Regions from separate parts of the Streptomyces sp. UG1 genome, predicted to be linked through region 2. Evidence: riboswitches for the same ligand, from Rfam matches in the RefSeq annotation. Region 2 holds a riboswitch; the other holds the start of a gene.

Region 1 (3,845 bases), on a different contig from region 2:
TTGAGGTGGTCGTACTCCGCCAGCGCGCCGCTCCGTTGAGTGGCGAAGAGGTCGTCGGGGGACCGGACGTCGAGGGCGTTCCAGAAGTTGTTGAGGTCGGAGACGCGGTCGTTGGGGCCACCCGCGGAGACGGCGGTGGCCGTGTACTGGAGGACGTACGGCCCTTCGAGCCGCTGCCTGAACCACACCGTCGCACCGCTCGGTACGTCGATCTCCAGCACACCGCGCGACGCGGTGACGGTGCCGCCGTCCTGGAGCTCGGTCGCCCACTGGCCGAGGCCGTGGCGGAAGTCGTCGTAGGCGATGAGCCGACGGCGGGGAGCGGCGCTCGCCGCGCCCGCCGGGACGAGTGCCCCCAGTGCGGCTGCGGCGGCCAGGGTTCCGAACGCTCTGCGCGTGGTCGTCACGGCTAGGGCCCCTTCGCTGGTCATGGACCGTCGAGGACAGGGAGAGAAAGCGCTTGCACCACCGAACGGAGATCACCCTCTCCCGAATTCCCCGCGCTGTCGACACCCCTCGACGCGCCGAAGGCCGGACCCGGGGATCGAGGTCCGGCCTTCGGCCGTGTGTCAGGCGGGCGGTTGTCGCGCGGGGCGACCGTCAGCCGATGCCGACGCCCTTGGAGCGGAGGTAGGCGACCGGGTCCACGTCCGAGCCGTAGTCCGGCGAGGTGCGGATCTCGAAGTGCAGGTGCGGTCCGGTCGAGTTGCCGGTCGAGCCGGAGAGGCCGATCTGCTGGCCCGCGGTCACGGTCTGGCCGGCCGAGACGGAGAGCGAGGACAGGTGGGCGTACTGCGCGTAGTAGCCGTCCTCGAGCCGGATGACGACCTGGTTGCCGTACGCGCCGCCCCAGCCGGCCGAGACGACGGTGCCCGCGCCGACCGCCTTGAGCGAGGTGCCGGTCGCGGCGGCGAAGTCGACGCCGGTGTGGTAGCCGCTGGACCACATGCTGCCCGCCACCTTGTATCCGGTGCCGAGGGAGGCGCCGGCCAGGGGTGCAGAGAAGCCCTTGACGGTGCCGGTCTCGGCGGCCGTGGTCGTCTTCGCGGCGGACTTCGAGGCGTTCGAGTCCTTCGAGGAGGACTTCTTGGACGGGGCGGGGGACGAGGACTTGGGGGTGCTCGTCGCGGCCTTCTTGCCGCTCTTGCCGCCGATCGTGAGCTTGAGGCCGGGGTGGATCAGCGACGGGTCGTCGCCGACGGCCGCCCGGTTGTCGGCGTAGAGCCGCTTCCAGCCACCGCTGACGTTCTGGTCGTCGGCGATCTTCGCGAGGTAATCGCCGGGCTTCACGGAATAGGTCCGCACGCCGTTCTTCTTCTCGGCGGCCTTCTTCTCAACGGCCTTCTGGCCGGCGACCGGAAGGGACTGGACGGCCTTTTCCGAAACGGGCTGCGAGGGAGCGGCGTGGGCGCCGGTGGCCCCCATGAGCGGAAGAGCGAGAGCGGCGCCACCGGTTCCGGCGACGGCGATGGAGCGAGTGAAGCGCAGGGACTTCGGGCGGCGGTGCTTACCCTTCGCGGGCATGGCGAATTCCTCTCCGGCGCCTGCGAGGTGAGCTGTCGGGTGCGGGCTGGAGATGCCCGGCCGCGCCTGGGCGCGACTTGACCCCAAGCCGTTCCGGAGACCGGAACAGGCGGTTGTACCTGTGGGTCCCCCGCTCCTGCCGTGCACGGGTGAGTCAGCGCGGGATCCGGGCGGCGGCAGGATTAGGCGTCCGTCCGGATTGGTGGCGAACGTAAGCGAGGAAGACGCACGGGAACAAGCGAGAGGTTCCAGCCGAATGCGTTCCTGTTGATCCCTTGTGGGAATTACTGGTCACTGTCCGTAAATTATCGGGGCGTCGCCCGTCGCAAAGTCCCTTGAAAAGCACGCGAATTACGTGAACATGACGGGCGACGCACGGTTACGAATATGACGCTCCTCACGTGACACTGCTCCACCTTCCTTTAATACGGAGCGAGTTGGAATGAAGGCACCAATTCGGACAGAAACCCTAGATGCGACGGAGGCGAATAACTGCCGCATCAAGGTCGCCATGCAGGCCGGTACGCAGCCCGTGATGCACCAGTACGGCCCCTCGGTGAATTTCGCCCGTTTCAAGGCATTTGTACGACGCTGTCGGGTCGAGGCCGCGCAGCCGCAGGGCCGGCAGGGGCTCGCCGAAACTCTGGGCCTGGAGCCAGGCCAGGACGACCGTCTCGCCCCCGAGCACGTACTGCACCGCGCTCAGCCCGCCCCGCGGCGGCCGCAGCCGGTAGAGGTCGCCGCGCTGCACGAGCGGGCGGATCTCCTTGTACAGCCCCACCCAACCCCGGGCCTCGGCGAGCTCCTCCTCCGTCCATCGCGAGAGGTCGCCGCCGACCCCGAGGACCCCGGCCATGGCGCTGACGAAGCGGAAGCGCAGCGAGCTGGCGCGGTGGTTGAGCATGGCGTTCGGGCTGTCGGTGACCCAGGCGGCCATGGCGCGGGCCGGGTGGATCTGGCTGAAGCCGTGCTGGATGGCGAGCCGGTCGAGGGGGTCGGTGTTGTCCGAGGTCCACACCTGGTCCGTGCGGCTCAGCACGCCGAGGTCGATCCGTCCGCCGCCGCCCGAGCAGGACTCGAAGGCGACCCCGGGGTGTGCGGCGCGCAGCCGGTCCAGAAGGCCGTACAGGGCCCGCACGTGGTCGACCCAGAGGCGCTGCGGATACGGCTCACCGGGCCAGCCGGCGTCGGTGAAGCAGCGGTTGAAGTCCCACTTCACATAGTCGATCGGGGCGCTGGTGAGCAGCCCGTCGAGCTGTTCCCAGAGGTACTCCTGGACGTCTTCGCGCGCGAGGTTCAGCACGAGCTGATTGCGGAATTCCGTCCGCTTTCGTCCCGTTTGACGCTGAACCCACTCTGGATGGGCGCGATACAACTCACTGTCCGGATTGACCATTTCCGGTTCGACCCAGATGCCGAACTGCATGCCGAGGGCGTGCACGTACTCGGCGAGCGGCTTGAGGCCGGACGGGAAGCGGTCGGGGTTGGGTGTCCAGTCGCCGAGCCCGGCGCGGTCGCTGGTGCGCGTCCCGAACCAGCCGTCGTCGACCACGAACAGCTCGACGCCGATGGCCGCGGCGCGCCGCGCGAGGAGGCTCTGCTGCTCCTCGGAGATGTCGAACTCCGTCGCCTCCCAGGAGTTGAACAGCACCGGCCGGTCCCGGTCGGCGTCGGGGATCACATGCGCGCGCTGGTACGCGTGCCACGCGCGGCTCGCCCCGCCGAAGCCGCCGTCGCTCCACAGACCGGCGAAGACCGGGGTCGTGAAGGACTCCCCCGCATCGAGGCGCAGCAGGCCCGAGTCGTCGTGTCCGGCCCCGCCGGTGATCTGCACACGCGCGTCCGGCAGTTGGGCCACGGCGATGCGCCAGGACCCGGACCAGCCGAGGGCGCAGCCGTAGACCTCGCCGCGCTCCTCGGTGGCGTCCGTGTCGAGCGCGACCCAGGGAAGGTGCTGATGGCCGGTGTGGCCGCGGCGGCTGCCGATGACCTTCTCACCGTAGGTGAGCGGGGCCTGCGCCAGCCGGGACTCCGCGCCCCAGCGGCCGTGCAACTGCGACAGCCGCCACCCCTCCCGGTCGGGCAGCGTCCAGGTGGCCGAGTCGGCGCGCAGCAGCTCCAGGGCGCGTCCCTGGTTGTGCACAGTCACCCAGCGCTCGATCACGTCCCCGCGCATCCGATAGTGCAGGGTGACGTTCAGCCCGTCGTCACAAAAGCGCAACCGCAGTTCGTCACCCTCGGTCTCGTACCGCTCGAAACCCCACTCGGTGCCGCGCCGCTCCTCGGTGCGCACGGACAGGGCGGGCCGTACGAAGCGGGGG
Region 2 (3,845 bases):
AATCGCTCGCGCGGGTGGCGGTGGCCGGTGCCCAGCACCTCGTCGTGACCGGCCGGCCGGCGCCCAGAGTGCGGCCGTTGCTCGACGTCCTGGGCAGCAGGGGGCTCGCGGTGTGCGGACAGGGCGCGCAGTTGTACGACGCCGGCGCCGACCGTCTGCTGTGGTCCGTGACGCTGGACCGGGAGCTGGCGGAGACCGCGCTCGGCAAGATCGAGGCCGAGGTGGGGCAGGTGTACGCGGCCGTCGACCAGGACGGCGTCGACGGGCTCACGCTCATCGAGCCCGGGTACCTGATGCCGCACCCCACCCTGCCCGCCGTGCGCGTGATGCACCGGGACGACCTGTGGTGCGAGCCGATCAGCAAGGTGCTGCTGCGCCATCCCAGCCTGTCCGACGACGAGTTGGCGGCAACGGCGCGTTCGGTGGTCGGCTCCCTGGCGACGGTCACGATGTCGGGGCCCGGCACCGTCGAACTCCAGCCATGCGGCATCACCAAGGCGACCGGTCTCGCGCTCGCCGCCGAGCACCTCGGTCTCGGTCCGCGCGACACCGTCGCCTTCGGTGACATGCCCAACGACATCCCCATGTTCGACTGGGCCGCCCACGGTGTCGCGATGGCCAACGCGCATCCCGAACTCAAGGCGATCGCCGACGAGATCACCCTCTCGAACGAGGACGACGGCATCGCCGTCGTCCTCGAGAGACTCTTTACGGGCGAATTGGTGGATTTCGCCCCATAGGGCCTAGTAGGGGCCGTTCACGTTGTCGATGGAGCCGTAACGCGCGGCCGCGTAGTTGCATGCGGCCACGATGTTCGCGACCGGGTCGAAGGGGTCGTACACCGTCCCCGGCACGTGGTAGCTGGCGAAGGTGGGGTCGATGACCTGGAGCAGGCCCTTGGACGGGGTGCCCGCCACGGCGTTGGAGTCCCAGTTGTTGATGGCCAGCGGGTTGCCGGAGGACTCGCGGAGGATGTTGCGGTGAATGCCCTCGTACGACCCGGGAATTCCGTTCTGCGCCATGATGTCCAGCGCGTTGCGGATCCAGCCGTCGAGGTTGTTCGGGTACGACTTCACGGAGGACTGGGTGGCCTTGGCGACGCCGGACCGCTTGGCGGGCGCGGACGCCTTGCTCGGCGCGGACGCCTTCTTCGTCGTCCGGACCTTCAGGTCCATGCCCGGGTGGATCAGCCGCGGGTCGTCCCCGATGACCTTGCGGTTGTCCTTGTAGAGCTGCCGCCAGCCGCCCTGGGCGTCGTAGCGGTCCGCGATGCCGTAGAGCGTGTCGCCCTTCTTCGTGGTGTACGTGACGGGGCCGGGCTTGGCTGCGGTCGACTCCGCCGCGCCCGCGCCGGTCGCGCTCAGGAGCGGGAGGGCGAGGGCGGCGGTGCCGGTTCCGGCGATGGCGACACGGCGGGTGAGCGGGTTGGTGCGGGGGCGGCGGTGCTTGCCTCGGGGCATGGCGCTGTTCCTCTCCGTCGCCTGCGAGGTGAGCTGTCGGGTTCGGGCGGGAGATGCCCGGCCGCGCCGCCGTGCGACGGTGCGAATTCACCCCTAGCCGGTTCGGCGCGCCATCAAGGCGTCCGGTCCGGCGACTTACCTGGGTCCCCCGCTCCTGCCGTGCGTGTGTGAGTTGCGTCGATGGATGACTGGGCGGCGGCAGGATTCGGCGTCCGCCCGACGAGCGGGAACGTATGCGAGAGCACATGCCCGGAACAAGTGCCATGGCTGTCTGACGTGCGGATTGACCATGGTCTGAGAGGAATGGGGCGCTTGATCCTTTGCGGTTGCCAAGCTTCAACTTGCGTTCCGTGCAAGGGTGGAAGGGGGGATGCCCGGTCGGGTCGCGAAGTGGGCGCGAGTGACCCAATTCACTGGCGATCACAAGAATGGCAAATCGGGCAATGCCTCCAACTCGCCTTTAACTGGCTGTCCGTGGAGTCCGTTTTTCCCATGTCCAGCTGAAAACCACCTCTTCGCCCTCCATGCGGATGACCTCGTTGGAGGCGGCGAAGGACGGAACCTCCCAGGTGATGCACGTCGTTGTCATAGCGATCGGAAGGGAGGCGAAGTCACCCCTGGCGGGTGCCGGGCATCCCGGCCTTGTCGGCCGGTCGGGCGGGCGGTGCGACAGGTATTCGAGGAGCGCTGGGAAGGGTGTGCGGATGTGCAGGGCGGGATACGGGCCGCGGCTTCCCTATATGTCGATACTTATCCGGCCTTATCGGATGATCAAAAAAATACCGGCCGTGATCCGATACCGCCCGTGGTGGACGGGTGGGTGGCATCGGTGATCGAAACATGACCGGATACGCTGACTCGAGTGATGGCAGCGACCTATCGACAAACCGTGTAACCGCCAGTAGACACCAGCAGACAGGAGACCCCTCGTGACCGTCGTCGGGCCGTTCGGGCTGAGCGTGCGGGACCAGGCTCTGGAAGCCGATGTCCAGGCCGGATTGGCGGCTGTCGAGGAGGGATTGCTCGAAGCCACCAAGAGTGAGGTCCCCTTCATCACCGAGGCCGCCCAGCATCTGGTGCGAGCGGGTGGAAAGCGCTTCAGGCCGTTGCTCGTGATGCTCACCGCCCAGTTCGGTGACCCGTATGCGCCGGGCGTCGTGCCGTCGGCGGTGGTGGTCGAGCTCACCCATCTGGCGACCCTGTACCACGACGACGTGATGGACGAGGCGGCCGTACGGCGCGGGGTCGACAGCGCGAACGCCCGCTGGGGCAACTCGGTCGCCGTACTGACCGGCGACTTCCTGTTCGCCCGGGCCTCGCACATCCTGGCCGACCTCGGGCCCGAGGCGGTGCGGGTGCAGGCCGAGGCGTTCGAGCGGCTGGTCACCGGGCAGATCCTGGAGACCGCGGGGCCGCAGGACGGCCGGGACCCGGTCGAGCACTACCTGGACGTGCTGAGCGGGAAGACCGGGTCGCTGGTGGCGGTGTCGTGCCGGTTCGGGGCGATGATGTCGGGCGCCGACGAGACCGTGGTCGACGTGCTGACCCAGTACGGGGAGCGGCTGGGGGTCGCCTTCCAGCTCGCGGACGACGTACTGGACATCGCCAGCGACTCCCACGAGTCCGGCAAGACGCCGGGGACGGATCTTCGCGAGGGCATTCCCACGCTGCCCGTGCTGCGGCTGCGGGAGCGGGCCGAGCGGCTCGGGCTGGCGGATGACATCGCGTTGTGCGAGCTGCTGGACTCCGATCTGAACGACGACGCGCGGCACGCGCAGGCGCTGGCCGCGCTGCGAGCGCACCCTGCGCTGGAGCAGGCTCGGCGGGACACGGTGCGGTACGCGGAGGATGCGCGGGCCGCGCTGGCGCCGTTGCCGGATGTCGGGGCCAAGGCCGCGTTGATGGAGTTGTGCGACGCGGTGGTGCATCGGGCCGGCTAGGGGTTCTCACCCTCGTCGACGACGTGACGCGCGTCACAAAGCTGGACTGAGTCCAAACTGAGATCACCTCCGTATCCATGCCCAGAAGCTGACGCAGGGGGCGTCAGCCGCATTACGGGGAGAAAACAGAATCATGGGCATGAAGACGACGTTCTCGAAGCGCCGTAAGAGCCTGATGGTCACCGCCGTCGCGGTGACCGCCGCCGGTGGTGTCGCCGCCGCGGTGATTCCCGCCTTCGCCGCCGGAGGCGACCGCGCCGACCACGCGGGCCACGCCGGCGGCGACACGCGGGGGATCGTGAACCAGAGCGCGACCGCCGGGGGCGGCACCGGGGGCACGATCCTGGCCGCCGGCCTTCGCGGGGCGAACGAGGTTCCCGTCGAGGGCGGGCCCGCCGTCGGGGACAAGGACGGAACCGCTCTGCAGTTCGTGAAGGTCAAGGGG

The links. A riboswitch is a leader RNA that binds a small molecule or an ion and turns the genes downstream of it on or off. The one in region 2 is predicted to bind cyclic di-AMP.
Region 1: another riboswitch for cyclic di-AMP. It lies ahead of ACP4J3_RS09655 (M23 family metallopeptidase); the one in region 2 lies ahead of ACP4J3_RS07050 (transglycosylase SLT domain-containing protein).

Annotation. Positions count from the first base shown of each region.
Region 1 is NZ_JBNGGG010000007.1:19,002-22,846, forward strand. Features, by position in the region: gene ACP4J3_RS09650 (DUF6250 domain-containing protein) at 1-407, opposite strand, end outside; gene ACP4J3_RS09655 (M23 family metallopeptidase) at 601-1,524, opposite strand; cyclic di-AMP (ydaO/yuaA leader) riboswitch at 1,529-1,694, opposite strand; gene ACP4J3_RS09660 (alpha-galactosidase) at 1,994-3,845, opposite strand, start outside.
Region 2 is NZ_JBNGGG010000005.1:29,137-32,981, forward strand. Features, by position in the region: gene ACP4J3_RS07045 (HAD family hydrolase) at 1-740, shown strand, start outside; gene ACP4J3_RS07050 (transglycosylase SLT domain-containing protein) at 744-1,460, opposite strand; cyclic di-AMP (ydaO/yuaA leader) riboswitch at 1,466-1,650, opposite strand; gene ACP4J3_RS07055 (polyprenyl synthetase family protein) at 2,390-3,400, shown strand; gene ACP4J3_RS07060 (CHRD domain-containing protein) at 3,540-3,845, shown strand, end outside.